Regions from separate parts of the Streptomyces sp. NPDC043854 genome, predicted to be linked through region 2. Evidence: predicted binding sites of a transcription regulator. Region 2 holds the regulator's gene; each other region holds the start of a gene.

Region 1 (10,234 bases), on a different contig from region 2:
CCGCGACTCCAAGCGCCCCGACGACGCGCACCTCGCCTTCGGCCCGGCCGCCTGGGCCGTCTTCGTCGGCTCCCTCTGAGCCAGGTCACCCCATCGGGCTAACCGTCAGCAAGTGCCCGATCACGGACGGGCATATGCCTCTAGCGTATGCGCAGCCGTAGCTGAACGGAGTCCCAGATGGCGCTTCACATGGTCCGCGACCGGGCGCGCAGGGCACCATGGAGTCGAGGAGGCGACCCCATGTCCGCTCGCTCCACCAAGCGTCCCCAGATGACCCTCGATGACTTCGAAGCACTTGAACGCGGCGCTCCCGAAACCGTGACACTCGAATTCATTGCGGGAAAGCTAGAGGTCAAACCAGTGCCCGACGGTGACCACGGAGCCATTGTGATGTGGCTTCTCCGCCAGTGCATGCAGAGCAGGCCGGAACTCGACCTGCACCCGGAGCAGGGCCTGACCGTCGAGCAGTACCGCACCGGACGCGCCCGCCCGGACGGGGTCCTCGCGCCCGTCGCACACTTCGCTGGCCAAGGCGAATGGCCCGACGCTACGGGGGTCCTGATGGTGGTCGAGGTCACCTCGCACGACGCGGACACAGACCTCCGCGACCGGCACGAGAAGCGGGACGGCTACGCCGCAGCCGGGATCCCGGTGTTCCTCCTCATCGACCGGGACCGGCACACACTGACCGTCTACAGCCAGCCCGAGAACGGCACGTATCTCTGCGACCCGGCCTTCGCGTACGGCACGGCCGTGGAGCTCCCCGATCCGGTGGGTATCACGCTGAACACAGAGCCCCTGAAGAACTTCGCCAACTAGCGCCGCATCAGGCAACGTTCGCCCGCCCTGGCAGCCGAAAATCGAGCTGCCGCGGTGGTGATCACCGCATAGCCTGCTCGGCTGTGGAGACAGAGCGCAGTGCTCGGCAGCTTCGGCTGATCAGCGAGACGGTGGAGATCGCGAAGGCCCTCGGTGTGGAGGTGTGGCTCCGCGGGGGTTGGGCCATGGACTTCTTCATCGGCGAGGTCACGCGTGACCACGTGGACATCGATTGGTTCGCCTGGGCGGAGGATGCCTCCGCTCTGGCTGACGGCCTGCTGCGCGCCGGCTATGAGCCTTTGTCCGGGCCGCCTGCCGATCAGCAGCTCGATTTCTGCAAGCAGGGCGTGGAGAGCAGCTTCGCGTTCTTGGACAAGGACCGGATCGGTCGTGTCGTGGTCGCCGGCGGCCCGTGGGCCGGGGAGACATGGCCGGAGGGCATGCTCGACGCTTCGGTCGGCCGTATAGGGGCCCAGCGATGCCGGATCATCAGCCCCCGTGCCCAGATCGAGATCAAGAAGATGATGCCGGTCTGGGTTCCAGGTCGGCCCCGCCGCAGGAAGGATGCCGAGGACATCACCCGGCTGGAGGCGGCACTGCGAGAGCAGGAAAGCCTGCACGGCATGGTCCACGGCCGCGAGATCGAGTAAACGGCCAAGTCCAAGTCCAGGTCGACCGAACTGACGCGGCAGGGCGTCTCACCAGCCGAAGGCCGGGGCCACGTCGAAGATCGGCGGCAGGCGACCGCCAGGGTCCAGGTTGACGAACGTCCTGCCGGAGAGGGCGATCGAGTCGCCCATCGGGAGGTCGCGGAGGACCGTCGACTCCCCCGACGGTGTCCCCGTACGCGGGTCCAGGTGCCACAGGTGCGTGTACGCGCCCTCCGTCACCACCCCGATCCGGCCGGCCAGGCCGACGTCCAGGGCGCGGACCCACGTGTCGTGCTCGAACGCCCGTGTCCACAGCAGACGGCCGTCCACCAGCGAGTACGCCTCCAGCACCTCCCGCTTCTCCCGCTCCGGAACCGCCACGAGCAGCACGTCCCCGACGACCCGCCGCTGCCCGCCCGTGGGTGGGATCCCCGGAGCCTCCGCCGCGTCCCCGCGCGGGCGACCCGCGTCGTCGAACAGCAGCAGCCGGTCGTCCGCGATGACCGCGGCCGGGACGGCCGACACGATGCGCGGGTACGCGGCCGGGAGCGGGGCCCGCCAGGCGACGGCGCCGGTACGGGCATCCAGCGCGAGCAGCTCGCGGCCCTGGTCCGAGCGGACCGTGGCCAGGACCCGGTCGGGCCCGGCGGCCACCTCCTGGACGACGGCACCGGGCCGGGTCAGCGGGGCACGCCAGCGTTCGGTGCCCTCGCGCAGGTCGTGGGCGAGGACCGCCCCCGCCGTCGCCGACACCGCGAGCGAGCCGCCCGCCGTGACCGTCCCCGCCGGGGCCGAGATGTCCTTCGACCACCGCTCCTTGCCCTCCGTGAGGTCCACCGCCGCGAGCCGGATCCCGCACGGGCCGCCGCCCGGCGCGGCCGTGGTGTAGGCGAGGATGCCCGTGCCGGACGGGGCGTCCGCACTCATCCCGCACACCTTGGTGCCCTCGGGCGCGGCGCGGCCCCAGCTGCGACGGCCCTCACCGTTGTAGGCGGTCAGGCCGTCCTCGCGGATCCGGACCACGAGCCCGGAGGAGCGGGGCCCCTCCCAGGAGCCGAGCGGCCTGCCGGCGCCGGACCCCTCGGGGACCTGATAGCCGAAGAGGTCCATGTGCGGGCCGCGCAGCCGCGAGAAGCCGTTCCAGGCGGGCCACAGCGCGGTGAACCCGACGGCGACCGCCACCAGCCAGCCGACCCAGGACCGCCAGGGGCGCCCGCGCTGGGCGGCCACCCACAGGGCGGCCGCGACGAGCCACGCGAGCACTGCGCACAGCATCAGCGCGCGCATGCCGCGCGGACAGCTGGTGCTGTTGCACGCGTCGCTGACCGCGTCGACGTTCGACACCTTCACGTACAGGACGGCGTACAGCACGGTGACGGCACTCGCCGCGCAGGCGGCGGCCAGCACGGCGTGGTCCCGGAGCCGCTTCGCGAGCGGCGGCCTGTTGTCCATGATCCCCCCTCGACCGCAGCCTAGCCGCCGCTCCGGACGGGCCTCCGGCGACTCCGGGTTCTGGCGGCTACCCCCGCTCCGGCACCGGAAATCCGGCGGTGTCCAACGTCAGCCGGAACGGTTCGGGAAGTTCCAGCTTCTCGCCGAACGCCACCCGGTCGGCGTGCCGGTACGCGCCTTTCCGAGGTCCCGTGAACAGGGTGCTGGTCGGGCCGTGCTTGTCGAAGCCGTCGATCAGGAGGTAGACGGGGACCGGCGCGTGGCCGTACGCATATGCCGAGGAGCGTACGCAGCCGGGCGCGCGGTGCAGCCGCTTTCCCCACCCGGATCGCCCCAACGGGTGGCCGGGGGGCCGCGTACGGGCCGGGCCCCCTACCCCCGGGCCGCGGCCAGGAAGGCGCGGATCAGCTCCGGGGACTTCACCCCCCGCTCCCGCTCGACGCCGCTGGACACGTCCACGCCCCACGCGCCCGTGGTCTCCACGGCCTCGCGGACGTTGTCCGGGTTCAGGCCGCCGGCCAGCACCCAGTGGCCGCGGGGGGCGGTGAAGTCCGCGGCGGCCCAGTTCCACGGCTTGCCGGAGCCGGGGTCGGGGGCGTCGATCAGGAGGAGGTCCTCGCCGTACTCCCCGCACCGCTCCACCCGCCGCGCGGTGGCCCGCAGCAGGGTGCGGCCCTCGGCGCGCAGGGCCTCGTAGTACTCCGGGCCCTCGTCCCCGTGCAGTTGCACGCCCCGGACCCCGCTCTCCTCCGTGAGCCGCCGGACCTCCTCGACCGGCTGGCCGCGGAACACGCCGACCGTGAGGACCCCGGCCGGGACCCGCGCGGCCAGTTCCCGGGCCTCGGCGGCGCCGATCGTACGGGGGCTGCCCGCGGCGAAGACGAACCCGACGGCATCGGCGCCGGCGGCCACGGCCACGTCGACGTCGTGCGCGGTCTTCAGACCGCAGACCTTCACGAAGAGATCGCTCATGCCCCCAGTGAAACAAATTCCGACGAGCCGGCCGGGGCGATCTTGAAGAATGAGCGCCATGACCGACACGACGCACACCCTCACCACCGGCGGCCCCGACTCCGGGCTCGACGAACGGCTCGGCAAGGAGCTGGATGCCTTCAACAAGGAGGCGGCCGGAGGGATCGCCCCCGCCGAGTTCACGGTCCGCGTGAACGACGCGGACGGCGAGCTGGTCGGCGGGCTCAGCGGCTGGAGCTGGGGCGACCGGGCGGGCATCGCGATGCTGTGGGTGCGGGAGGACAGCCGCCGCGACGGCTGGGGCGGCAAGCTCCTGGCCGCGGCGGAGGCGGAGGCCGCGGCCCGCGGCTGCCGCACGATCATGGTGTCCTCGTTCACCTTCCAGGCGCCGGCCTTCTACGCCCGCCACGGCTACGAGGAGACCACCCGCGTCCCCGGCTTCCCCGGCGGCCACGAGGACGTCCACTTCCTGAAGACCCTCCCCGCCTGAGCCACCACCCCGCACGATCCGGAGCGCCGCCCGCAGGGGTGGCGCTCCGCCCGTATCCGGGCACTGGGCTGCTCCGCCCCTAGCCTGGAATGTGCACGCCCCAGGGGCACGACCACCCCGATCCCGGGAGGACGACGGTGACGATCATGATCGAGCGGGAGACCCCCATAGAGACCCTGCCGCCGCCGACATTCGAGGACCTCCTGCGCACCGTCGAGGAGATGGACACGCCGGCCGGCTTCAAGGCCGAGCTGATCCGCGGGAAGATCATCGTGTCGCCGTGGCCCGAGCTGCGTTCCGCGCTCTGCCTGCGTGCGCTGCGTCGGCAGGTCGGGGCCCACGCCCCGGAGGGCCACATCGCGGACGCCGCCCCGATTCTGTTCCGCTTCCCGTCGGCCGGCCGCGCCTACGGGCCCGGCCTCTTCGCGGCCGACGGGGCCGCTTTCGAAGCCGAGGGCCGCAGTGCGGACGGGTCCGCCCTCTCGCTGGTCGCGGAGTTCACCTCCGCCTCGACCGGGGATGCGGACTGGCAGGAGAAGCTGGAGGTGTACGGCCGCCTGGTCCCGGTCTACCTGGTCGTCGACATGCAGGAGGCGGAGATCACCTGCTTCTCCGACCCCTCGCCGCACGGCTACCGCTCCCGGCAGACGGTGTCCTTCGGCAAGCCCTTGGTCGTCCCGGAGCCGTTCGGGTTCGCGCTCGACACCGCCGGGTTCGCCTCAGGGTCCTGAAACGCCCGAGGGCGGCACCCCCTCCGCGTGGGAAGGGGTGCCGCCCTCGGTCGAGAACAGCCGATCAGCGCGGGGCCGATCAGAAGTCCATGTCACCGCCCGGCATGCCGCCCGGAGCGGCGGCGGCCTTCTCCGGCTTGTCGGCGATGACGGCCTCGGTGGTCAGGAACAGCGCGGCGATCGACGCGGCGTTCTGCAGGGCGGAGCGGGTGACCTTCGCCGGGTCGATGATGCCCTCGGCGATCATGTCGACGTACTCGCCGGTCGCGGCGTTCAGGCCGTGGCCCGGGGTCAGGTTGCGCACCTTCTCCACCACGACGCCGCCCTCGAGGCCGGCGTTGACGGAAATCTGCTTCAGCGGGGCCTCGAGGGCCAGCTTGACGGCGGCGGCACCGGTGGCCTCGTCGCCCTCCAGCTCCAGCTTCTCGAAGACCGAGGAGGCCTGCAGCAGGGCCACGCCACCACCGGCGACGATGCCCTCCTCGACGGCGGCCTTCGCGTTGCGGACGGCGTCCTCGATGCGGTGCTTGCGCTCCTTGAGCTCGACCTCGGTCGCGGCACCGGCCTTGATGACGGCCACGCCGCCGGCCAGCTTCGCGAGGCGCTCCTGGAGCTTCTCGCGGTCGTAGTCCGAGTCGGAGTTCTCGATCTCGGCACGGATCTGGTTCACGCGACCGGCAACCTGGTCGCTGTCACCGGCACCGTCGACGATGGTGGTCTCGTCCTTGGTGATGACGACCTTGCGGGCGCGGCCCAGCAGGTCCAGGCCGGCGTTCTCCAGCTTGAGGCCGACCTCCTCGGAGATGACCGTGCCGCCCGTGAGGATGGCGATGTCGCCGAGCATGGCCTTGCGGCGGTCGCCGAAGCCCGGGGCCTTGACGGCGACGGACTTGAAGGTGCCGCGGATCTTGTTGACGACCAGGGTCGACAGGGCCTCGCCCTCGACGTCCTCGGCGATGATCAGCAGCGGCTTGCCGGACTGCATGACCTTCTCCAGCAGCGGAAGGAGGTCCTTCACGTTGCTGACCTTGGAGTTGACGATCAGGATGTACGGGTCGTCGAGGGACGCCTCCATACGCTCCATGTCGGTGGCGAAGTACGCCGAGATGTAGCCCTTGTCGAAGCGCATGCCCTCGGTGAGCTCCAGCTCCAGACCGAAGGTCTGGGACTCCTCGACGGTGATGACGCCTTCCTTGCCGACCTTGTCCATGGCCTCGGCGATCAGCTCGCCGATCTGGGTGTCAGCGGCGGAGATGGAGGCCGTGGAAGCGATCTGCTCCTTGGTCTCGACATCCTTCGCCTGCTCCAGCAGGGCGCCGGAGACGGCCTCGACGGCCTTCTCGATACCGCGCTTGAGGGCCATCGGGTTGGCGCCGGCGGCCACGTTGCGCAGACCCTCGCGGACGAGCGCCTGGGCCAGGACCGTGGCGGTGGTCGTACCGTCGCCCGCGACGTCGTCCGTCTTCTTGGCGACTTCCTTGACCAGCTCGGCGCCGATCTTCTCGTACGGGTCCTCGAGCTCGATCTCCTTGGCGATGGAGACACCATCGTTGGTGATCGTGGGGGCGCCCCACTTCTTCTCAAGGACGACGTTGCGACCCTTGGGGCCAAGGGTGACCTTGACGGCGTCGGCGAGCTGGTTCATGCCGCGCTCGAGACCGCGCCGGGCCTCCTCGTCGAACGCAATGATCTTGGCCATCTGAAGTGGTCCTCCAGGACTGGGGTTCCCCCTGCGCCGCCAGGCGCACGGGGAGGGTGGATTGCTCCGGACCGCGCCTGCGCCCGCGACGGACGGCCTGCGTGCCCGGCGGTTCCTTCCCGCCGGACGCTGCGGACCTCACCGACCCGGTCCCGTGTAGTAGCACTCTCCCCGGGAGAGTGCTAACGCCAATGATTAGCACTCGCCCCCCGAGAGTGCAAGCGGCTTCGGGCATCCCCGGCCACGCCGCCGGACACCGGCCGACCCGCCCCGCCCCGCCCCGGGAGCGCACGCACAGCACTCCGCCCCCGGGACAGGGCGCTCCACCCCAGGACGCACGAAGGGCCCGCACCCCTCCTCAGGATGCAGACCCTCGTGTACGCGTCGGTGCGGTCGATCGCGCCGGTCTCAGACGGCGAGCTTGACCATGTCCGCCTGCGGGCCCTTCTGGCCCTGCGAAATCTCGAACTCGACCCGCTGACCCTCTTCAAGGGTGCGGTACCCGTCCATCTGGATGGCGCTGTAGTGGACGAACACATCCGCACCACCGTCGACCGCGATGAAGCCGTAGCCCTTCTCCGCGTTGAACCACTTGACGGTGCCCTGAGCCATGCCTAACTCCCCTATTACTGGCCCTTGCGCAGGACCGCACTTCGCGGTCCCGGGTCAGAACTTGCGCCGGAACGCCTCGACCGCGGCTGAATGTATCTGCACCGGTGCTGTCTGCAACAGGTCAATCCGACGAGAATTCCGGTCACGCCGAAAGTGCCAAATAGGCCGAAAATTTATTACATTCCCGGGCAACTCGGACCCGGCATATCGCGCCAAAGCCCCATACCGCACGCGCACATTGACTCAATGTCACCCCTCACGCGGCCCGCTCATATGCGGCGGGCAAGAACAGCGGAGGGGGCTTCCCCAACTCTACCGCGCCCAACCAAGCAGAATTACCCCCTCCGCTTAATGCCGGAGGGGGTAATCCCTGTACGACGGATCAGCAGCCGCCGGCGACGGCCGGGATGATCGAGACGCCCGCACCGTCCGGGGTCGCCGCCTGCAGGCCGCCCTCGAAGCGCACGTCGTCGTCGTTGACGTACACGTTCACGAAGCGGCGCAGCCTGCCCTGGTCGTCCAGGACGCGCGCGGCGATGCCGGGGTGGTTCTCCTCCAGCGACTCGATCACCTCGGCGAGGGTCGCACCCTCGGCCCGGACCTCGGCCCGGCCGCCGGTGTAGGTGCGCAGGATGGTGGGGATGCGGACGTTGACGCTCATGGCGCTACTGCCTTTCCGGTAGAGCGGGGGGATGGTCAGGCCAGGCCGGCGGCGCGGAACGCGTCCAGGCTGGGGCGGATGGTGGCGGTCTGCCCGCTGTCCGCGGCCACCGCCTCCAGGGTCTTCAGGCCGTCACCCGTGTTGAGGACGACGGTGGTCAGCGCGGGGTCGAGCCGGCCGTCCTCGATGAGCTTCTTCGTCACGCCGACGGTCACGCCGCCCGCGGTCTCGGCGAAGATGCCCTCGGTCCGGGCCAGGATCTTGATGGCCTCGACGACCTGCTCGTCCGTCACGTCCTCGACGTAGCCGCCGGTGCGGCGCGCGATGTCCAGGACGTACGGGCCGTCGGCCGGGTTGCCGATGGCGAGCGACTTGGCGATCGTGTTCGGCTTCTGCGGGCGGACCACGTCGTGGCCGGCCTTGAAGGCGGTCGACACCGGGGAGCAGCCCTCGGCCTGCGCACCGAAGATCCGGTACGGCTTTTCCTCGACCAGGCCGAGCCTGATCAGCTCCTGCAGGCCCTTGTCGATCTTCGTCAGCTGGGAGCCGGAGGCGATCGGGACGACGATCTGGTCGGGCAGCTGCCAGCCGAGCTGCTCGCAGATCTCGTACGCGAGCGTCTTGGAGCCCTCGCCGTAGTACGGGCGCAGGTTCACGTTGACGAAGCCCCAGCCCTCGCCCAGCGGGTCGCCGATGAGCTCCGAGCAGAACCGGTTCACGTCGTCGTAGTTGCCCTCGATGCCGACCAGGTCGCCGCCGTACACGCCGGCCATGACGACCTTGCCCTGCTCCAGGTCGTGCGGGATGAACACGCAGGAGCGGAAGCCGGCCCGGGCGGCCGCGGCGCCCACGGCGCCGGCCAGGTTGCCGGTGGAGGAGCAGGAGAGCGTGGTGAAGCCGAAGGCCCGGGCGGCCTCGACGGCGATCGCGACGACGCGGTCCTTGAAGGAGTGCGTCGGGTTGCCGGAGTCGTCCTTGACGTACAGCTTGCCGGTGACGCCGAGCTCCTTGGCCAGGTTCTCGGCGTCGACGAGCTTGGTGAAGCCCGGGTTCAGACTGGGCTTGCCGGCCACGTCGGCGGGGACGGGCAGCAGCGGGGCGTACCGCCAGATGTTGTTCGGACCGGCCTCGATCGCGGCGCGCAGGGCCTCGGCGTCTTCCGCCGACCCGGTGCCGGCCGGGAACTCGTACGCGACCTCCAGCGGGCCGAAGCACTCGACGCAGGCGAAGACGGGGCCGAGCTCGAACCGGGTACCGCACTCCCGACACGACAGGGCCGAGGCGGGGCCGAGGTCCACGGCGGGCGCAGCGGCGGAGGGTACGGCGGCAGCGGGGGCGGCGGGGGCAACGGTCTGTGCAGCCATGATGGCGAGGCCCTTTCTCCTCATCTTCCTCATGGCGCATTTCGCCACGAGACGGAATTGGCACCTTCCCTAGCCGGGGACCTCGCTGCTGCTGCACGCAGTCGCGGGAAACCGACTGGAGGGTTGCCGGGGCTTCAACGGGCCGTGTCCCTCTGCCCCTCTGGATGAGCGGTATGGCGCCGGTTCCGCGCGCTCGTGGCGCGCCGACGCGTTTGTCCGCGGGACCCCCGGCATGCGGCGGTCCTTCGCGTTGTTCAAGACTGTAACCGAAGGCTCGGGCCGTTGAGACAGCTGTCCGATGCGCGAGATGGATCGCTTTTCGGCCGGAACAGCCGGGCAAGCAGCCGAGGAAACAGGGAGTGCCGAACGTGCTGGAAGAGGTGGAGCGCTGGCTCGCGGACCGCTCCTGGTCCGTTGCCGACCGACCGCTCGACCAGCTCCTCGCCGCGAAACGGGCGTCGGGCACCACGGTCAGCGTCGTCCTGCCGGCGCTCGACGAGGAGGCGACGGTCGGCGCGATCGTCGAGGTGATCCGGCGCGATCTCGTCGACGGGCCGGCCTTCCCGCTCGTCGACGAACTGGTCGTCGTCGACTCCGGCTCCACCGACCGGACCGCCGAGGTCGCCGCGAAGGCCGGCGCCCGCGTGGTCCACCGCGACGCGATCCTGCCCCGCATCCCGGCCGTGCGCGGCAAGGGCGAGGTGCTGTGGCGCTCGCTGCTGGCCACCACCGGCGACATCGTCTGCTTCATCGACGCGGACCTGCGGGACTTCTCGGCCGCCTT
Region 2 (10,234 bases):
AGGAGCGGGTCGCGCTGGCCTCCAACACCCGCGTGGAGTGGATCCTCAGTGACCTGGGCGTGATGTGCGCGGGCGGCGCCGTCACCACCATCTACCCGAGCACCAACGCCGACGAGTCCGCGTTCATCCTCGAGGACTCGGCCAGCCGGGTGCTGATCGCCGAGGACGCCGCCCAGCTGGCCAAGGCCCGCGAGCGCCGCTCCGACCTGCCGGACCTGAGGCACGTCGTGGTCCTGGAGGCCGCCGACGCGGTCCCCGCCGAGGGCGACCCGGAGGGCTGGGTGATCTCCCTGGCCGCTCTGGAGGCCCGCGGCAAGCAGTACCTCGCCGAGTACCCGGAGGCGGTCGAGGAGCGCATCGGCGCCATCACCGCCGACCAGCTCGCCACCCTCATCTACACCTCCGGCACCACCGGCCGCCCCAAGGGCGTCCGGCTCCCGCACGACAACTGGTCGTACATGGCCAAGGCCACCGTGGCCACCGGCCTGATCACCGCCGAGGACGTCCAGTACCTGTGGCTGCCGCTGGCGCACGTCTTCGGCAAGGTACTGACCTCCGGCCAGATCGAGGTCGGGCACGTCACCGCCGTCGACGGCCGCATCGACAAGATCGTCGAGAACCTGCCGGTCGTCCAGCCCACCTACATGGCTGCCGTCCCGCGCATCTTCGAGAAGGTCTACAACGGGGCCGCGGCCAAGGCCCGGGCCGGCGGCGGGGCCAAGTACAAGATTTTCCAGTGGGCCGTCGGCGTCGCCCGCGAGTACGCCAAGGTCGCCCAGGACAACTACCGCCGCACCGGCCGGGCCACCGCCCCCTTCGGCCTCACCGCCAAGCACAAGATCGCCGACGCCCTCGTCTACTCCAAGCTCCGCGAGGCCTTCGGCGGCCGGCTGCGCGCCGCCGTCTCCGGCGCCTCCGCCCTGGCCCCCGAGATCGGCTACTTCTTCTCCGGCGCGGGCATCCACATCCTGGAGGGCTACGGCCTGACCGAGTCCAGCGCGGCCTCCTTCGTCAACCCCGGCGAGGCCTACCGCACCGGCACGGTCGGCAAGCCGCTCCCCGGCACCGAGGTCCGCATCGCCGACGACGGCGAGATCCTGCTGCGCGGCCCCGGCATCATGCAGGGCTACCACGGCCAGCCCGAGAAGACCGCCGAGGTGCTGGAGGAGGACGGCTGGCTGCACACCGGCGACATCGGCGAGCTCTCGCCCGACGGCTACCTGCGCATCACGGACCGCAAGAAGGACCTGATCAAGACCTCCGGCGGCAAGTACGTCGCCCCGGCCGAGATCGAGGGCCAGTTCAAGGCGATCTGCCCGTACGTGTCGAGCATCGTCGTGCACGGGGCCGACCGGAACTTCTGCTCCGCCCTGGTCGCCCTCGACGAGGCCGCCATCCTGGGCTGGGCCGCCGAGAGCGGGCTGGAGGGCAAGACGTACGCCGAGGTGCTGGCCGCCCCGGAGACGAACCGGCTGGTCGAGACGTACGTGCAGACCCTCAACGAGGGCCTCCAGCGCTGGCAGACGATCAAGAAGTTCCGGATCCTGCCGCGCGACCTCGACGTGGAGCACGGCGACCTCACGCCCAGCCTCAAGCTGAAGCGGCCCGTCGTCGAGCGTGAGTTCAAGCACCTGATCGACGAGATGTACGAGGGCTCCCGCGAGGCCTGAGCCCTGCGGTACGGGGCCCGGCGGCAGGCCGGGCCCCTCCGCCCCGCGCCCGCCCGGGCGCCCGCCCGGCCGGGGCCCCGGCCCGCGTACGGGACAATGGGGGCATGCCTTCCGCACTGCCCGACGGCGAGCCCATGCCCGAAGACGGCGCACTGCCGCCGCACGCCCTGGCGGGTGCCGGGGACCGTCCGCTCGGGTTCTACCTGCACGTCCCGTACTGCGCCACGCGCTGCGGGTACTGCGACTTCAACACGTACACCGCGACCGAGCTGCGCGGCTCCGGCGGCGTGCTCGCCTCCCGCGAGAACTACGCCGACACGCTGATCGACGAGGTCCGCCTCGCCCGCAAGGTCCTCGGCGACGACCCGCGGGCCGTCCGCACGGTGTTCGTGGGCGGCGGCACGCCGACCCTGCTGCCCGCCGCGCACCTGGTCCGCATGCTTGCGGCGATCCGGGACGAGTTCGGCCTGGCGGAGGACGCCGAGATCACCACGGAGGCCAACCCGGAGTCGGTCGACCCCGCGTACCTGGCCGAGCTGCGGGCCGGCGGCTTCAACCGGATCTCCTTCGGCATGCAGAGCGCGAAGCAGCACGTCCTGAAGGTGCTCGACCGCACGCACACCCCGGGCCGCCCCGAGGCCTGCGTCGCGGAGGCCCGCCGGGCGGGCTTCGAGCACGTCAACCTGGACCTGATCTACGGCACGCCGGGGGAGTCGGACGACGACTGGCGGGCCTCCCTGGACGCCGCCCTCGGCGCCGGCCCGGACCACGTCTCCGCGTACGCCCTGATCGTCGAGGAGGGCACGCAGCTCGCTCGCCGCATCCGCCGCGGCGAGGTCCCCATGACCGACGACGACGTCCACGCGGACCGGTACCTGATCGCGGACGAGGTGCTCGCCGCGGCCGGCTACTCCTGGTACGAGGTCTCCAACTGGGCCACGTCCGAGGCCGGCCGCTGCCTGCACAACGAGCTGTACTGGCGGGGCGCGGACTGGTGGGGCGCCGGCCCCGGAGCGCACAGCCACGTCGGCGGCGTGCGCTGGTGGAACGTGAAGCACCCCGGCGGCTACGCGGCCGCGCTGGCCGAGGGCCGGTCCCCGGGGGCCGGCCGCGAGCTGCTGTCCGAGGAGGACCGGCGCGTGGAGCGGATCCTGCTGGAGCTGCGGCTGGCGGAGGGCTGCCCGCTGTCCCTGCTGGCCCCGGCCGGCCTGGCGGCCTCCCGCCGCGCCGTGGAGGACGGCCTGCTGGAGCCGGGCGCGTACGCGGCCGGGCGCGCCGTGCTCACGCTGCGGGGGCGGCTGCTGGCCGACGCGGTGGTCCGGGACCTGGTCGACTGACGCCGGCCTCCCCGTGCGGACCGGCCGCCCGGGGAGGCGGCCGCGGGACGGTCAGGCCGTGACGTGGTCGATCAGGTGCTCCACCGCGCCCAGCAGGGCGGGCTCCAGGTCCTTGTACGAGGTCACCCGGGACAGGACGTGCCGCCAGGCGGCCCCGGGGTGCTCCGGCCAGCCCAGCGCCCGGCAGACGCCCGTCTTCCAGTCCTGGCCCCGCGGGACCTCGGGCCAGGCCGGGATGCCCAGGGCGGACGGTTTCACGGCCTGCCAGACGTCCACGTACGGGTGGCCCAGCACCAGCACGTCGTCGCAGGCGACGGCCGCCGCGATCCGGGACTCCTTCGAGCCCGGGACCAGGTGGTCCACCAGGACGCCCAGGCGGGCGTCCGGGCCGGGCGCGAACTCCGCGACGATGGCGGGCAGGTCGTCGACGCCCTCCAGGTACTCCACGACGACGCCCTCGATCCGCAGGTCGTCGCCCCACACCCGCTCGACCAGCTCGGCGTCGTGCCGGCCCTCCACGTAGATCCGCCCCGCCCGGGCCACCCGGGCCCGCGCCCCCGGGACGGCGATCGAGCCGGAGGCCGTGCGCAGCGGGGCCGCCGGGGCCGCCCGGGCGGGCCGGACCAGGGTGACCACGGCCCCCTCCAGCAGGAAGCCGCGCGGCTGGAGCGGGAAGACCCGCCGCTTGCCGAAGCGGTCCTCCAGGGTCACCGTGCCCGCCTCGCAGGCGACCACGGCGCCGCAGAAGTCCGTACCGGCCACCTCGACCACGAGGTCGGGTTCGGCGGGCACCTCGGGCACGGCCGTGGCGCGCTTCCACCGCGGGGTCAGGTCGGGGGAGTACTCACGCATCGGGCCGGCCCTGGGAGAGCGGGCGCGTGCCGGGGCCGGACACGCCGAACCGGGCCGCCAGGGTGTCGCGTTGCGCGCGGACGAAGGCCGCGTCGACCACCGCCCCGTGCCCCGGCACGTACAGCGCGTCCTCCCCGCCCAGCGCCAGCAGCCGGTCCATGGCCGCCGGCCACTGCTCGGGCACCGCGTCGCTGCCCGCCTGGGGCTCGCCGGACTCCTCCACCAGGTCCCCGCAGAAGACCGTCTCGCGTTCGCCCGGCACGAAGACGGCGAGGTCGTAGGGGGTGTGACCGGGCCCCACATTGGCCAGCAGCACCTGCACGCCGCCCAGGTCCAGCGTCCACTCGCCCGACACCAGGTGCCGCGGCGGCACCAGCAGGTCCGCGGCCTCCGCGGCCTCGGCCGCGTCCAGGCCGTGGCGCACCGCGCCGTCCCGGAGCTCATCGCGTCCCGAGACGAGCTCACCGTCCAGCCCGACCGCCCCGTAGACCTCGGCCCCGGAGAAGGCCGCGCTGCCCAGGACGTGATCGAAATGTCCGTGCGTGAATGCGATATGGGTCACGCGCCGACCCGTCAGACGCTCGGCCTCGGCCCTGAGCGAGGCCCCCTCCCGAACGCTCGAACCGGGGTCGATCATGAGGACGGACTCGTCTCCGACCACCAGTCCCACCGTGCAATCCCACACCGGGAGGCGCTTTCGGCCGGTCCGCCGCGTCAAACGTTCCCAGTCCGTGTCTTCCCACCGTACGTCCATACCGCGACGCTACCTGGCGGGCCACCCTTGCTAGCCGTGTACCACCCCGCCGTACACTGGCCGGGGGATCGCTGGCACTCCGACGAGGCGAGTGCCAAAAGCAGTGGACCACGACGACCCGCATCACAGCTGGAGGTGTGCGCGATGCTCAGTGAACGCAGACTCGAGGTGCTCCGCGCCATCGTCCAGGACTACGTCGGGACGGAGGAGCCGGTCGGCTCCAAGGCGCTGACCGAGCGCCACAAGCTCGGCGTCTCGCCCGCCACCGTGCGCAACGACATGGCCGTCCTGGAGGACGAGGGCTACATCGCCCAGCCGCACACCAGCGCCGGCCGGATCCCCACGGACAAGGGCTACCGCCTCTTCGTCGACAAGCTGGCGGACGTCAAGCCGCTGTCGACGCCGGAGCGCCGGGCCATCCAGAACTTCCTCGACGGCGCGGTCGACCTCGACGACGTCATCGGCCGGACGGTGCGCCTGCTCGCGACGCTGACCCGGCAGGTCGCGATCGTGCAGTACCCCTCGCTGGCCCGCTCCACCGTCCGCCACGTCGAACTGCTCGCGCTGGCGCCCGCGCGCCTGATGCTCGTGCTGATCACCGACACGGGCCGGGTCGAGCAGCGGCTGGTCGACTGCCAGACGCCGTTCTCCGAGACCTCGCTCGCCGATCTGCGGGCGCGGCTCAACAGCAGGGTCGTCGGCCGCCGGTTCACCGACGTCCCGAGGCTCGTGCAGGACCTGCCGGACTGCTTCGAGCCCGAGGACCGGGCCACGGTCGCGACCGTGCTCCAGACGCTGCTGGAGACGCTGGCGGAGGAGGCGGAGGAGCGGCTGATGATCGGCGGCACCGCCAATCTGACGCGCTCCGGGCACGATTTCCCCCTGACGATCAGGCCGGTGCTGGAGGCGCTTGAGGAGCAGGTCGTGCTCCTCAAGCTGCTCGGCGAGGCCGGTGAATCGGGCATGGCTGTACGAATCGGGCATGAAAACGCCTACGAGGGACTGAACTCCACGTCCGTCGTGTCGGTCGGCTACGGTTCGGGCGGCGAAACTGTCGCCAAACTCGGCGTGGTCGGACCGACCCGCATGGACTACCCCGGAACGATGGGAGCGGTACGCGCAGTGGCACGTTACGTCGGACAGATCCTGGCGGAGTCGTAAGTGGCCACGGACTACTACGCCGTACTCGGCGTGCGCCGCGACGCATCGCAGGACGAGATCAAGAAGGCCTTCCGCCGCCTCGCGCGCGAACTCCACCCGGACGTGAATCCGGACCCGAAGACGCAGGAGCGCTTCAAGGAGATCAACGCGGCGTACGAGGTCCTCTCGGACCCGCAGAAGAAGCAGGTCTACGACCTCGGCGGCGACCCGCTGTCCTCCTCGGGCGCCGGCGGTGGCGCCGGCGGCTTCGGGGCGGGCGGCTTCGGCAACTTCTCCGACATCATGGACGCCTTCTTCGGCCAGGCGGCGCAGCGCGGCCCGCGCTCGCGGACCCGCCGCGGCCAGGACGCCATGATCCGCCTCGACCTGGAGCTGGACGAGGCCGCTTTCGGCACGACCAAGGACATCCAGGTCGACACCGCCGTGGTCTGCACCACCTGCTCCGGTGAGGGCGCCGCGCCCGGCACCTCGGCGCAGACGTGTGACATGTGCCGCGGCCGCGGTGAGGTGTCGCAGGTCACCCGGTCCTTCCTGGGCCAGGTCATGACCTCGCGCCCCTGCCCCCAGTGCCAGGGCTTCGGCACCGTCGTCCCGACCCCGTGCCCCGAATGCGCGGGCGACGGCCGGGTCCGCTCCCGCCGCAGCCTCACGGTCAAGATCCCGGCCGGTGTCGAGAACGGCACCCGGATCCAGCTCGCGGGCGAGGGCGAGGTCGGCCCCGGCGGCGGCCCCGCCGGCGACCTCTACGTGGAGATCCACGAACTGCCCCACCCGGTCTTCCAGCGGCGCGGCGACGACCTGCACTGCACGGTGACCATCCCCATGACGGCGGCGGCCCTCGGCACCAAGTGCCCGCTGGAGACGCTCGACGGCATGGAGGAGGTCGACATCCGGCCCGGCACCCAGTCCGGCCAGTCGATCCCGCTGCACGGCCGGGGCGTGACACACCTGCGCGGCGGCGGCCGCGGCGACCTGATCGTCCACGTCGAGGTGCAGACCCCGGGCAAGCTGGACCCCCAGCAGGAGGAGCTGCTGCGCCAGCTCGCCAAGCTGCGCGGCGAGGAGCGGCCGATGGGCCAGTTCGCGCCGGGCCAGCAGGGCCTCTTCAGCCGCCTGAAGGACGCGTTCAACGGCCGCTGACGGCCCGCGGGACACCGCACGCACGGCGTACGAGCCCGGCCCGGGGATTCCCCGGGCCGGGCTCGGCGCATTCCCCGGGGAGGCGGGCCGGGCGGGGGCGTCGCGGTGATTCGGCGCCGTGCGCGGGACGTGGCACGATGCAGGACATGTCCTTGGCACTGAGCGGTCTCCAGCAGTACCCGATCGTGCAGGCTCCCATGGCGGGCGGGGCCTCCTGCCCGCCGCTCGCCGCCGCCGTGTGCGAAGCGGGCGCCCTGGGCTTCCTGGCCGGCGGCTACAAGACCGCCGACGGCATGTACCAGGAGATCAAGCGGCTGCGCGCGCTCACCCGGCGCCCGTTCGGCGTGAACCTCTTCATGCCGCAGACCGGCCCCGTCGACCAGGCCGCCGTCGAGGCCTACCGCGGCCAACTCGCCGGTGAGGCCACCTGGTACGACGTCTCGCTGGCCGAGGAGGACACCCTCGGCACCAGCGACGACGGCTACGACGCCAAGCTGGCGATCCTCCTGGAGGACCCGGTCCCGGTGGTGTCGTTCACCTTCGGCTGCCCCGCGCCCGCCGCCATCGCCTCCCTGCGCAAGGCGGGCACGTACAGCATCGTCACCGTCACCTCGGTCGACGAGGCCCGCGCCGCCCAGGCGGCGGGCGCCGACGCCGTCTGCGTCCAAGGCGTCGAGGCGGGCGGCCACCAGGGCACGCACCGCGACGACCCGCAGGCCGACGCCACGGCCGGGGTCGGCCTGCTCGCCCTCGTGGCGCAGGTGCGCGAGGCGGTGGCACTGCCGATCATCGCGGCGGGCGGGCTGATGCGGGGCTCGCAGATCGCGGCGCTGCTGGCGGCCGGAGCCGAGGCGGCCCAGCTCGGCACGGCGTTCCTCGCCTGCCCCGAGTCCGGGGCGCACCCGCTGCACAAGAAGGCGCTGACGGACCCCCTGTTCCCGCACACCGAGCTCACCAGGGCGTTCTCCGGGCGCCCGGCCCGCGGCCTGGTGAACCGCTTCATGCGGGAGCACGGCCCCTACGCCCCGGCCGCGTACCCGCAGATCCACCACATGACCGCGGGGCTGCGCAGGGCGGCCGCCGCGGCCGGCGACCCGCAGGGCATGGCCCTGTGGGCCGGGCAGGGGCACCGGCTGGCGCGGGCGCTGCCGGCGGGCGGGCTGGTGGAGGTGCTGGCGGCGGAACTGGCCGAGGCGCAGAGCGCGTTGAACGACATGCAGCAGAGGAGTACGTCATGACCGCCCCCGTGTTCGTGGTCGAAGAGGTCCCCGCAGGGCCGCAGTTCGTCCTGGACGGCCCGGAGGGCCGGCACGCGGTCTCCGTGAAGCGGCTGAGCCCGGGCGAGGCGGTGGTCCTCACCGACGGCCGCGGCGGCTGGGCCGAGGCCGTGGTCGAGGCGGCGGAGGGCAAGGACAGGCTGGCCGTGGCCGTGTCCGCCACGGGCCGCGAGCCGGAGCCGGAGGTGCGGATCACCGTGGTCCAGGCCCTGCCGAAGGGCGACCGCGGCGAGGTGGCGGTCGAGACCATGACCGAGACCGGCGTGGACGCGATCATCCCCTGGCAGGCCTCGCGCTGCATCACCCAGTGGCGCGGGGACCGCGGCGCCAAGTCGCTGGCCAAGTGGCGCAACACCGCGCGCGAAGCGGGCAAGCAGTCCCGGCGCGTCCGCTTCCCCGAGGTGGCCGAGGCCATGACCACCAAGCAGGTCGCGGCCCTGCTGGCCGACGCCGATCTGGCGGTGGTGCTCCACGAGGACCGCGACCACCCCTCGGGCGCCCTGGCCACGGCCGACCTCCCGGCCACGGGCTCCATCGTCCTCGTCGTCGGCCCCGAGGGCGGGGTCTCGCCCGAGGAACTGGCCCTCTTCGGGGAGGCGGGCGCCCGCCCCTGCCGCCTGGGGCCCTCGGTGCTGCGCACCTCCACGGCGGGCACCGCGGCGGCGGCGGTCCTGCTGGCCCGTACCGGCCGCTGGTCCTGAAATCCCCGGTGGGGGCGGGGCGGCGCCGGATACGATCTCCAGGCTGATCAACAGCGGCGCGGGCGGCACCGCCCGGGTCGCTCCACCGCACCACCCGTTTCAGCTCACCACACCGCAGCTCACTCACCTCACTCACCTCACGGAAGGCGCATCGATGGCCGGGGAACCGCAGGCGGACTGCCTGTTCTGCAAGATCGTCGCGGGGCAGGTCCCGGCGACCGTGGTCCTGGAGACCGAGACGGTCGTCGCCTTCCGGGACATCAACCCGCAGGCGCCCACGCACGTGCTCGTCATCCCCAAGGCGCACTACTCCGACGCCGCGTCGCTGGCCGCCGGGGCGCCGGAGCTCGTCGCCGACCTGCTGCGCGAGGCCGGGGCCATCGCCGCCCAGGAGAAGGTCGACGACCACGGCTACCGGATCGTGTTCAACACCGGCTCCGGCGCGGGCCAGACGGTCTTCCACGCGCACGCGCACCTCCTCGGCGGGCGCGGCCTCCAGTGGCCGCCGGGATAAGACCGTGTCCGTACGCGAATTCGTGGTCCTGGGCACCGCCAGCCAGGTGCCCACCCGCCACCGCAACCACAACGGCTACCTCCTGCGCTGGGACGGCGAGGGGATCCTCTTCGACCCGGGCGAGGGGACCCAGCGCCAGATGCTCCGCGCGGGGGTGGCCGCGCACGACATCAACCGGATCTGCGTCACCCACTTCCACGGCGACCACAGCCTCGGCCTCGCCGGGGTGATCCAGCGCATCAACCTCGACCAGGTCCTGCATCCGGTCACCGCGCACTTCCCGGCCTCCGGGCAGCAGTTCTTCGACCGGCTCCGGTACGCCACCGCCTACCGGGAGACCGTGCAGCTGCGCGAGGAGCCCGTGGCGGAGGACGGAACGCTGGCCGAGGGGCCCCCGTACGTCCTCGAGGCCCGCCGCCTGTCCCACCCGGTGGAGTCCTTCGGCTACCGGCTCACCGAGCCCGACGGGCGCCGCATGCTGCCCGAACTCCTCGCCCGGCACGGGATCGAGGGGCCCGACGTGGGCCGGATCCAGCGCGAGGGCCGGCTGGGCGGGGTCACGCTCGACGACGTCAGCGAACTCCGGCCCGGCCAGAGCTTCGCCTTCGTCATGGACACCAGGCTCTGCCCCGGCGTGGAGGCCCTCGCCGAGGGGTGCGACATGCTGGTCATCGAGTCCACCTTCCTCGACGATGACGCGCAGCTGGCCGTCGACCACGGGCACCTGACCGCCGGACAGGCGGCCCGCGTCGCCCGCGACGGAGGCGTGCGCCACCTGGTGCTGACGCACTTCTCGCAGCGCTACGGCGACCCCTTCGAGTTCGAGCG
Region 3 (10,234 bases), on a different contig from region 2:
CCTGCGGCTTGACCTTCTTGCGCAGCTCCTCGGGCTCGATGGCCGAGCCGCGCTTCTTCACGGTCAGGATGCCGACCTCGCGCTCGCGCAGCAGGGCTTTCAGCCTCTTCAGGCCGAACGGCAGCACGTCGGTGATCTCGTACGCGGTCGCGTACGGCGTCGCGCGCAGCTCGTCCGCGGTGACGTAGGCGATGGTCGGGTCGATGAGCCGGCCGCCGAGTTCCCGCGCGACCTCGGCGACCAGGTGGGCGCGGATGACGGCGCCGTCGGGCTCGTACAGGTAGCGGCCGACCGGTCCGGTCTCCGGGTCGGGCAGCGGGGCGGCGGTGTGCAGGGTGCGCGGGCCGGGGAGCAGGGTCGCGCGGACGGCGCCCGGGTCGGTCCCGAACCACAGCACGGCCTCCTTCACGTCCCCGTGGTCGGAGATCCACTCGGCCTCGGCCTGCTCCGGCACCGCCTCGTGCGGGATCCCGGGGGCGATCTTGACGGCCGCGTACCGCGCCGTACGGGCCGCCTCCACCGCCCAGGACAGGGGCGGCGAGTAGGCCTCCGGGTCGAAGATCCGCCCGCCCGTCGCCCGGCCGCCACCCCTCACGGACGCGCTGCGCGCGGCCCCTCCCCGATTGCCGCCGCGCCGGGCGGGGTCGAGGAAGACGGCGTCGTACCCGGCGGTGTCGACGCCGGTCACGTCCGCCTCCCGGACCTCGACCAGGTCCGCCAGCCCCAGCGCCTCGGCGTTGGCCCGGGCCACGGCGGCGGTCAGCGGGTCGCGGTCCACCGCCAGCACGCGGATGCCGAGCCGGGCCAGGGCGAGGGCGTCCCCGCCGATGCCGCAGCACAGGTCGGCGACGCTGCGCACGCCGAGCGCCGCGAACCGCTGGGCGCGGTACGCGGCCACCGGGGCGCGCGTGGCCATCTCGGCGCCGCCGGGCGTGAAGTACATCCGGAACGCGTCCGCCCCGAACTTGGCAGCCGCGCGCTGCCGCAGCCGGGCCTGCCCGAGCGCGGCGGAGACCAGCTGCGCGGGGTGCTCGCGGCGCAGCCGGGTGGCGACGGCGAGCTCCTGGCCCGGGTCGTAGTCGCGGAGCGAGTCCAGGAGGGCGCGGCCCTCGGGGGTCAGGAGGGCGGCGAAGTCTTCGGGGGTCACCCCCTCATTGTCGGTCAGTGTGGGCCACTCGATGGAAGGTCGTCTTCCGTTCGCGGTGTCGGCGGGGCGGAGCGCTGTTGCGATGTCAGGATCCGCTGCTATGCAGCTAGTACGACAAAAGGAACAAAAAGCGCTTCTTGGTCGCCGGCGTGCTGCCGGCTCGCGCGGCCGGACGGGGGTCGCCCTGTCCGCCCTGCTCGTCGCCGCCCTGGGAACGGCCTGCGGCACCTCCGCGGACTCCGGCGGCTCACCCGCCCCGACCAAGGGGGGCAAGGGCGCCCCGGCGGCTGCCGGGGCCGCGGGCGGTGCCGAGGGCGCGGCGCCCGGCACCCGCGCCGAACAGCAGGCGGCAGCCCGGCAGGCCCGGCTCGCCGCGGTGAAGAAGTGGAAGCTGGACAAGCCGCCGCTGGACGCGCCGCCGGCGCCGAAGCGGAAGCCGGAGATCACCACCCGCGAGGGCTTCGAGGTCGACGGCCACGAGGACCTCCCGCCCGTCTTCACCTCGATCCCGACGGAGGAGAAGGTCGTCTTCCTGACGGTCGATGACGGCGCCGAGAAGGACCCCGAGTTCCTGAAGATGATGCAGGAGCTGAAGATCCCGTACACGGCGTTCCTCAGTGACTACCTCATCCGCGAGAACTACTCGTACTTCAAGGAGATGCAGGCCGCCGGCGTCACCCTGAACAACCACTCGCTCAACCACCGCTACCTGCCGGCGCTCTCGTACGAGAAGCAGCGCGAGGAAATCTGCGGACAGCAGGACACGATGCAGAGGAAGTTCGGCAAGCGGCCGACGGCCTTCCGCCCGCCGTACGGGAACTACAACGAGGACACCCTGCGTGCGGCCAAGTCCTGTGGAATCAAAGCGGTTCCGCTGTGGAACGCCGAGGCCTTCCCGAGCCGCATGGACTACCGTGAATGGGACCGCGACCTGCACCCCGGAGATATCATCCTCACGCATTTCCGGGGGAGCGAGGACTGGGAGGGCACCATGCCCGACATGGTCCGCCACGTCATGAAGACCGTCACGGACAAGGGGTACGCCGTGGCCCGCTTGGAGGATTACTTGTGAGGTACGCGCGCCGGCCGGTGGCCGGGACGCTGGCGGCCGGCGCGCTCGCGCTGTCCCTGACGGGGTGTGGGAACAGCGTCGACCCCATCGAGCGGCTGGGCCGGAAGGCCACCGACGGGCAGCCGAGCCCTTCGGCCTCGTCCGGGGCCGCCGCCCAGGGCGCCCCGGGCGCGTCGCCCTCGGCCGCCGCCGGCGACCAGGCGTACAGGAAGTGGGGGCTGGCCGCCCCGGTGCAGTTCGCGCCGAAGCCGGCGCAGAAGCCGGCCCTGCCGCCGGCCGCTCCGGGCAAGGCCCAGGTCGTGGACCGAATACCCGTGCCGGCCACGGAGAAGGTCGTCTTCCTGACCTTCGACGACGGGGCCGAGAAGGATCCCGAATTCCTGAAGATGGCGGCCGACCTGAAGCTGCCGATCAGCATGTACCTCACCGACAACGTGGCGTCCTCGGACTACGGGCACTTCGAGAAGCTCCGGGACAACGGCTCCGGCAGCACCATCAACAACCACACCCTGACCCACCCGAACCTCCGGACCCTGCCCTACGCGGCGCAGAAGAAGGAGATATGCGGTCAGCAGGAACGCCTGGAGAAGCGCTTCGGGGCCAAGCCCACCCGCTTCCGCCCGCCGTTCGGCAACTACAACGACGACACCCTCAAGGCGGCCGCCGAGTGCGGCATCACCCAGGTGGTCCTGTGGCGGGCGTCGATGCAGATCAACAACTTCCAGTACGCCGAGGGCTCCGGCCTCAGGCCCGGCGACATCATCCTGGCCCACTTCCGCGGCCCCTCCGAGCTCAAGGGCGCGACGGAGGTCCAGATGACCACCCGCATGCTGCAGAGCATCCAGGAGCAGGGCTTCCGCATAGGCCGCTTGGAGGACTACCTCTGAGCGGGCCTCCCCGAGGCCGCTTGGGACACGGCCCGTTCAGGTGAAGGGCGCGGGCCGCCGGGTACGGGCCCGGCCCGCCGCGGGAGGAATGGACGCAACCCCACACCCCCGCCGCACCGGGAGGCGAAGCGATGCCGATCGACACCGTCGAGCGTTTCCTGAACGTCCTGAGCCCTGCCCACCGGGACAAGGTCCAAGAGCTGCCCCCCGCCCGGCAGCAGGAGCTGGCCGACGCCTGGGAGCGGGAGCTGGAGGAGGACCACGACCTCGACACGCTGTCCGAGCTGTCGCCCGCCGCGGCCGAGGCCGAGGCGGCCAAACGGGTGATCGAGGCCGCGGGCGGCGGCTGAGCAGCCCGGAGGGCGCGGGCGGCCGGTTCCGCGGCGGCCGGGCCGCGCAACGGGCGGCCGACGGTCCCCTCAGCCCTCGGCCCCTCCGCCCTCAGCCCCGCCCGGCCGCCACCACCGGCGTGATCACGGTCTCCACCGGGCCGCGGCGGTCGGCGAGGCGCTGCCGCTCCGCGCTGTCGCTGATCCGCAGCAGCAGGGCGATCATGATCCAGTTGGCCAGCAGGGACGAGCCGCCCTTCGCCAGGAACGGCAGCGCCTTGCCGGTCAGCGGGATCAGCCCCGTCACGCCGCCCGCCACCACGAACACCTGGAGCGCCAGCGCCGCCGACAGGCCCACCGCCAGCAGCTTCCCGAACGGGTCGCGGGCGCCCAGCGCCATCCGCAGCCCCCGCTGCACGAGGAGCGCGTAGAGGAGCAGCACGGCCATGACCCCGGTCAGGCCGAGCTCCTCGCCCACCGTCGTCAGGATGAAGTCGCTGCGGCCCGCGAACACGATCAGCTCCGGGTGTCCGAGGCCGAGCCCCGTCCCGGAGATCCCGCCGGTGCCGAAGCTGAAGAGGGCCTGCGCCGCTTGGTCCGAGGTGACCCCCGGCGGCCGGTCCTTCCAGTAGTACGACAGCGGGTTCAGCCAGGCGGCCACGCGCGCCTTCACGTGCGGCTCGGTCGAGCCCACGACGAACGCGCCGGCCGCGGCCATGACCAGCCCGCACACGATCCAGCCGGTGCGCTCGGTGGCGACGTACAGCATCACCACGAAGACGCCGAAGAAGATCAGCGAGGTGCCCAGGTCGCGCTCGAAGACCAGCACCAGCATCGACAGGATCCACACGGTGACGAGGGGCCCCAGCTGGCGCATCGGGGGCAGCCGCAGGCCCAGGAACCGCCGCCCGGTCAGGGCGAGGGAGTCCCGGTGGACGACCAGGTAGCCGGCGAAGAAGACCGCGATCATGATCTTCACGAACTCGCCCGGCTGCGCGGAGAAGCCGCCGATGACGATCCAGCGCTTCGCGCCGTAGGTGTCCGCGGGCGAGAACGCCGGCGCGGCCAGCAGCACCAGCGCCCCGGCCATCGTGAGGTAGATGAACCGCTGGAGCAGCCGGTGGTCCCGCAGCAGCGCCACCACCAGCAGGCAGGCGGCCACGCCGATCACCGTCCACACCAGCTGGCCGGGAGCGTTGGCCTCCCCGCCGTACCGCTCGATGTACGGCTGGTCCAGCCGGTGCAGCAGCACCAGCCCGAGCCCGGTCAGCAGCATGGCCGGCGGCAGGATCAGCGGATCCGCGTACGGGGCGAACCGGCGCACGCCCAGGTGGGCCACCAGGGCCAGCAGGCTCATGCTGATCGCGAAGCCGGCGAGGTCGGCGGGCAGCTCGCCGTTCAGCCCCAGGCCGGCGCTCGCCTCCCCGAGGACGGTGATGCCGACGACGAGGACGAGCAGCAGCGCCTCGGTGCGGCGGCGGGCTCCGGCCGCCGTCAGCGGCCTCAGCCCCCGCACGGGTCGCCGCGACCGTCGGTGCCGGCGCCGGAAGCGGAAGGCATTGGTCCGATCTGGCCGTCAATGGGGCGCTTTATCTTCATATCGTCTGAGACGGCGGCGCGCTCCCCGAGGTTCCTTCCGGATCGTTCGGGCGGGGGACGGGCGGCGGGGACCCGCCTGGAACCGGCCGACTCGGCGGGCGGGATGGCCGGATGTGTGAACGCGGGAGGAGCGTATTGGCACTCCGCTTGACCGAGTGCTAATCGCCGGAATAGTCTCGCACCTGGCACTCGCCCCCGGTGAGTGCCAACACAGCGACGGGCAGGTCCGGCACCCGCGACGACGGATCCACCTGGTCGCCACCTCAGACAGTTAACCCCGTGAGATCTCCGAAGGGGGAGGTCGGATCGTGACGACCGCCAGCTCCAAGGTTGCCATCAAGCCGCTTGAGGACCGCATCGTGGTCCAGCCGCTCGACGCCGAGCAGACCACGGCCTCCGGCCTGGTCATCCCGGACACCGCGAAGGAGAAGCCCCAGGAGGGCGTCGTCCTCGCCGTGGGCCCGGGCCGCTTCGAGGACGGCCAGCGTCTCCCGCTGGACGTCAACGTCGGCGACATCGTGCTGTACAGCAAGTACGGCGGCACCGAGGTGAAGTACAGCGGCGAGGAGTACCTCGTCCTCTCGGCTCGCGACGTGCTCGCGATCATCGAGAAGTAATTCACTTCTCCCAGAACTGCTTTGATCTGCGCCCCTGGTCACCCCGCTGATTGCCGGGCGGCGAGGGGCGCGGGTCGTTGAACCCGAGTTTTCCGAGAGGGCTGAACCGCTCCCATGGCGAAGATCCTGAAGTTCGACGAGGACGCCCGTCGCGCCCTCGAGCGCGGCGTCAACAAGCTTGCCGACACGGTCAAGGTGACGATCGGCCCCAAGGGCCGCAACGTCGTCATCGACAAGAAGTTCGGCGCCCCCACCATCACCAACGACGGTGTCACCATCGCCCGCGAGGTCGAGCTGGACGACCCGTACGAGAACCTCGGCGCGCAGCTGGTGAAGGAGGTGGCGACCAAGACCAACGACATCGCGGGTGACGGCACCACCACCGCCACCGTCCTGGCCCAGGCGCTGGTCCGCGAGGGTCTGCGCAACGTCGCCGCCGGCGCCTCCCCGGCCGCCCTGAAGAAGGGCATCGACGCCGCGGTCCAGGCCGTGTCCGCCGAGCTCCTCGCGACCGCCCGCCCGATCGAGGACAAGTCCGACATCGCCGCCGTCGCCGCGCTCTCCGCGCAGGACCAGCAGGTCGGCGAGCTCATCGCCGAGGCGATGGACAAGGTCGGCAAGGACGGTGTCATCACCGTCGAGGAGTCCAACGCCTTCGGCCTGGAGCTGGAGTTCACCGAGGGCATGGCCTTCGACAAGGGCTACCTGTCGCCGTACTTCGTCACGGACCAGGAGCGCATGGAGGCGGTCCTCGAAGACCCCTACATCCTGATCCACCAGGGCAAGATTTCCTCGATCCAGGACCTGCTGCCGCTGCTGGAGAAGGTCATCCAGTCGGGTGGCTCCAAGCCGCTGCTGATCATCGCCGAGGACGTCGAGGGCGAGGCCCTCTCCACCCTCGTCGTCAACAAGATCCGCGGCACCTTCAACGCCGTCGCCGTCAAGGCGCCCGGCTTCGGTGACCGCCGCAAGGCGATGCTCCAGGACATGGCCACCCTCACCGGTGCCACCGTCATCGCCGAGGAGGTCGGCCTCAAGCTCGACCAGGCCGGCCTGGACATCCTGGGCACCGCGCGCCGCGTGACCATCACCAAGGACGACACCACCATCGTCGACGGTGCCGGCTCCGCCGAGGACGTGCTCGGCCGCGTCAACCAGATCAAGGCCGAGATCGAGGCGACCGACTCCGACTGGGACCGCGAGAAGCTCCAGGAGCGCCTGGCGAAGCTCGCCGGCGGCGTCTGCGTCATCAAGGTCGGCGCCGCCACCGAGGTGGAGCTCAAGGAGAAGAAGCACCGTCTGGAGGACGCCATCTCCGCGACCCGCGCCGCGGTCGAGGAGGGCATCGTCTCCGGTGGCGGCTCCGCGCTCGTCCACGCCGTCAAGGTCCTGGAGGACAACCTCGACCTGACCGGCGACGAGGGCACGGGTGTCGCGGTCGTCCGCCGCGCCGCGGTCGAGCCGCTGCGCTGGATCGCCGAGAACGCCGGCCTCGAGGGCTACGTCATCACCGCCAAGGTGGGCGAGCTGGAGAAGGGCAACGGCTTCAACGCCGCCACCGGCGAGTACGGCGACCTGGTCAAGGCCGGCGTCATCGACCCGGTCAAGGTCACCCGCTCCGCCCTGGAGAACGCCGCCTCCATCGCCTCCCTGCTGCTCACGACCGAGACCCTGGTCGTCGAGAAGAAGGAAGAGGAAGAGGCCAACGGTCACGGGCACGGCCACGGTCACGGCCACAGCCACTGACCCCCCGATGAGCCGGTCCGCCGACCGCTGACCGGCTCCTTTCGGACTGCGACCCCGGTCGCCGCCGCTCCGCGGTGGCGACCGGGGTCTTTCCGTGGGCCGGGGTCTTTCCGTGGGCGGGCTTCACGGGCCGGGGCCGGTCGGCTCAGGACATCGCCCCGAGCTGCCGCATCAGGGCATTGGTGTCGTAGTGCCACCAGCCTTCCTTGATCATCCCGTTCTCGCAGCGGAAGACCGTCGTGCCGGTCATCGTGCAGGTCTTGCCGGTCGGGGCGATCCCCATGAACTCGCCCTTGTGCTTGCCGGTCCAGGTCCACAGCGTGCTGACGCAGTCGTCCTGCGCCATCTGCGCGTCGCGGGTGAAGGAGAAGTCGAAGGCGCCGCGCCACATCTCCACGTCCTCGCGGATGGCCGCGCGCCCGGTCTTGTCGACGGGGTTGGACACGTCGTGGTCCAGGTAGTCCGGTGCGAAGACCTCCTCGATGACGGCCATGTCGCCCTTCATCGCGATGTCGTCGAACATCCGGTTCGCGAGCAGCGTGTTGAGGTGCTCGTCGCGGACCACGTCCAGGTTGGTGAAGCGCGGCATCCCGTCGCAGAGGGCCACCATCTCCTGGAACATCCGGTCCGTTTCCGGGAGATGAGAGTTCCTCATGGCCTCTTCGTACGACGGGAATTCGACCACGTCGACATAGTGCGTCTCGGATTCGCGGTCCCTGCCGACCACGCTGTGCGTCACGGTGCGCTTGCCGCTGGTCTGCGCCAGGTACCGGTCGAAGAGTTCGCTGACCGCCTCGGGCCTGCTCGTTTCGTAATCGACTATTTGTACGAATGTCATGGCGTCTCCCGGGCTGGATGAGATATGTCCATTTTAGGGAGAATTGCGCCATCCGGCTGACGCTCCTGCGGCCCCTCCTGCCGGGGGCTTCCTCCTGCGGCCCCCTACCGGGGCCCGTACTTGCGGCCCGTATGCGAGGACAGACCGCCCAGCAGCCCGCGCGGCGTCAGCTTCACCACGCCCATCAGCGCCTTGTACCGCGGGTCCGGGATCGAGAGCGTCTTGCCGCGCGCCAGGTCGTCGAGGGCCGCCGCCACCAACTTGTCGGCGTCCAGCCACATCCAGCCGGGAATGTTGTCCGTGCCCATGCCGGCCCGCTGGTGGAACTCCGTCCGCACGAAACCGGGGCACAGCGCCATCAGCCGCACGCCCGACCCGGCCAGGTCCCGCGCCGCGCCCTGCGTGAACTGCACGACCCACGCCTTGCTCGCCCCGTACGTGCCCCGCGGCACGAAGGCCGCCACCGAGGCCACGTTGATGACCCCGCCCCGGCCGCGCGAGCGCATCGACGCGGTGGCCGCCGAGGTCAGCCGCAGCACCGCCTCGATGTGCACCTTCAGCATGGTCAGCTCGTCGGCCATGGGGACTTCGAGGTAGCGGCCCTTGTTGCCGAACCCGGCGTTGTTGACCAGCAGGTCCACCGGATGCGTACGGTCGCCGAGACGCCGCTCGACCGCGGCGATCCCCGCCTCCGTGGACAGGTCCGCGGTCAGCACCTCGGCCTCGATGCCGTGCCGGTCGTGCAGCTCGGTGGCCTGCTCGGCGAGCCGCGCGGTGTCGCGGGCGACCAGTACGAGGTTGTGGCCCCGGGCGGCGAGGCGGCGGGCGAAGGCGGCGCCGATGCCCGCCGTGGATCCAGTGATCAGCGCAGTCGTCATATGCGCAACCTAGCCGCCCCGGACGACAGTCCGGAGCGGGCCCGCCCTGGCGGTACCACTTCGTCCGCTTTCCCGCCGGCAGTGGGCGCCGGCTCCTCGGCGGTGCGTCGCCGACCGGCTACTTCCCGTACTTCTCCATGTACGCGCGGACCTTGTCGTGCGCCTTCGGCTCCATCGCCTCACCGGCCGCCAGAGTCCGCGGCAGCAGCGCGCGTTCGGTGGTGAACGCCCGGAACCACAGCCCCACCGTCACGTCGTGGTCCGGACGGCTGACCACCTCGACCGGGTCGCCGGCCGAGACCTCCCCCTCCTGCACCACGCGCAGGTACGCGCCCGGCCGCACGGCCTGCGTGTACCGCTTGACCCAGCCCGGCTCGCCGAGGGCCCCCTGGAAGGTGCCGCACGGGATGCGGGCCGAGGCCACCTCCAGGACGACATCGGCGCCGATCCGCCAGCGCTCGCCGAGGAGTGCGCCCGTCACGTCGACACCGGAGGTGGTCAGGTTCTCGCCGAAGATCCCGCCGGGCAGCTCGCGTCCCAGCTCGCCCTCCCACCAGTCCAGGTCCTCGCGCGCGTAGGCGTACACCGCCTGGTGGTCGCCGCCGTGGTGGCGCAGGTCGCAGACGGCGTCGCCCGCCAGGCCGCTCGCGCCGACCCCCCGGGGGCCGGGGGCGAAGACGCGGACCGGGCCCGGGACCGGCCGCTTGCCGATACCGGTCACCCCGCCCTCGGCGCTGGTGTGGTCGACGGCCGTCGCGCGGCCGAGGTTCACGGAGATCACATGCTGGGGCGACATGGGGACACGCTAACCCAGCGCCCTCAAAGGGGCACGGGAGTATGCGCGCCGCCATCAAAGCCGGGCTTATGCTCGAAGAATGATCGAGGCACGCCATCTCCGGGTCCTGCGCGCCGTGGCCGACACCGGCTCCTTCTCCGCCGCCGCCCGCGAACTCGGCTGCACCCAGCCCGCCGTCTCCCAGCAGATGAAGGCGCTGGAGCAGTCGGCCGGCACCCCGCTGCTGATCCGCGCCGGCCGCGAGATGCGGCTGACCCAGGCCGGCGCCGCCCTGGTCCGGCACGCCGCCGGGATCCTGGCCGGGCTGACCGCCGCCGAGGAGGAG

The links. The regulator HrcA, encoded in region 2, represses chaperone genes, less so after heat shock. The targets are predictions, from matches to a motif close to TTNGCACTCNGNNNNNCNGAGTGCNAA.
Region 1: a site for HrcA is predicted at 6,973-6,999, ahead of groL (chaperonin GroEL). Genes of this name have one in related genera too.
Region 3: a site for HrcA is predicted at 5,170-5,196, ahead of groES (co-chaperone GroES). Genes of this name have one in related genera too.

Annotation. Positions count from the first base shown of each region.
Region 1 covers NZ_JBWKDK010000009.1:103,261-113,494, reverse strand. The annotation lists gene AC068A_RS11600 (DUF397 domain-containing protein) at 1-79, shown strand, start outside; gene AC068A_RS11595 (Uma2 family endonuclease) at 241-819, shown strand; gene AC068A_RS11590 (nucleotidyltransferase domain-containing protein) at 903-1,469, shown strand; gene AC068A_RS11585 (outer membrane protein assembly factor BamB family protein) at 1,518-2,921, opposite strand; gene AC068A_RS11580 (phosphoribosylanthranilate isomerase) at 3,294-3,893, opposite strand; gene AC068A_RS11575 (GNAT family N-acetyltransferase) at 3,952-4,383, shown strand; gene AC068A_RS11570 (Uma2 family endonuclease) at 4,530-5,114, shown strand; gene groL (chaperonin GroEL) at 5,194-6,813, opposite strand; gene AC068A_RS11560 (cold-shock protein) at 7,222-7,425, opposite strand; gene AC068A_RS11555 (MoaD/ThiS family protein) at 7,808-8,086, opposite strand; gene thrC (threonine synthase) at 8,122-9,450, opposite strand; SAM riboswitch class I at 9,468-9,621, opposite strand; gene AC068A_RS11545 (glucosyl-3-phosphoglycerate synthase) at 9,819-10,234, shown strand, end outside.
Region 2 covers NZ_JBWKDK010000052.1:4,923-15,156, reverse strand. The annotation lists gene AC068A_RS31130 (AMP-dependent synthetase/ligase) at 1-1,670, shown strand, start outside; gene hemW (radical SAM family heme chaperone HemW) at 1,805-3,007, shown strand; gene AC068A_RS31120 (DUF3097 domain-containing protein) at 3,059-3,859, opposite strand; gene AC068A_RS31115 (MBL fold metallo-hydrolase) at 3,852-4,613, opposite strand; gene hrcA (heat-inducible transcriptional repressor HrcA) at 4,758-5,774, shown strand; gene dnaJ (molecular chaperone DnaJ) at 5,775-6,914, shown strand; gene AC068A_RS31100 (nitronate monooxygenase) at 7,061-8,152, shown strand; gene AC068A_RS31095 (16S rRNA (uracil(1498)-N(3))-methyltransferase) at 8,149-8,892, shown strand; gene AC068A_RS31090 (histidine triad nucleotide-binding protein) at 9,047-9,406, shown strand; gene AC068A_RS31085 (ribonuclease Z) at 9,411-10,234, shown strand, end outside.
Region 3 covers NZ_JBWKDK010000013.1:148,830-159,063, forward strand. The annotation lists gene AC068A_RS15125 (class I SAM-dependent methyltransferase) at 1-1,147, opposite strand, end outside; gene AC068A_RS15130 (polysaccharide deacetylase family protein) at 1,248-2,219, shown strand; gene AC068A_RS15135 (polysaccharide deacetylase family protein) at 2,216-3,106, shown strand; gene AC068A_RS15140 (hypothetical protein) at 3,238-3,456, shown strand; gene AC068A_RS15145 (FtsW/RodA/SpoVE family cell cycle protein) at 3,548-4,951, opposite strand; gene groES (co-chaperone GroES) at 5,343-5,651, shown strand; gene groL (chaperonin GroEL) at 5,766-7,397, shown strand; gene AC068A_RS15160 (ester cyclase) at 7,543-8,235, opposite strand; gene AC068A_RS15165 (SDR family NAD(P)-dependent oxidoreductase) at 8,340-9,113, opposite strand; gene AC068A_RS15170 (MOSC domain-containing protein) at 9,232-9,909, opposite strand; gene AC068A_RS15175 (LysR family transcriptional regulator) at 9,989-10,234, shown strand, end outside.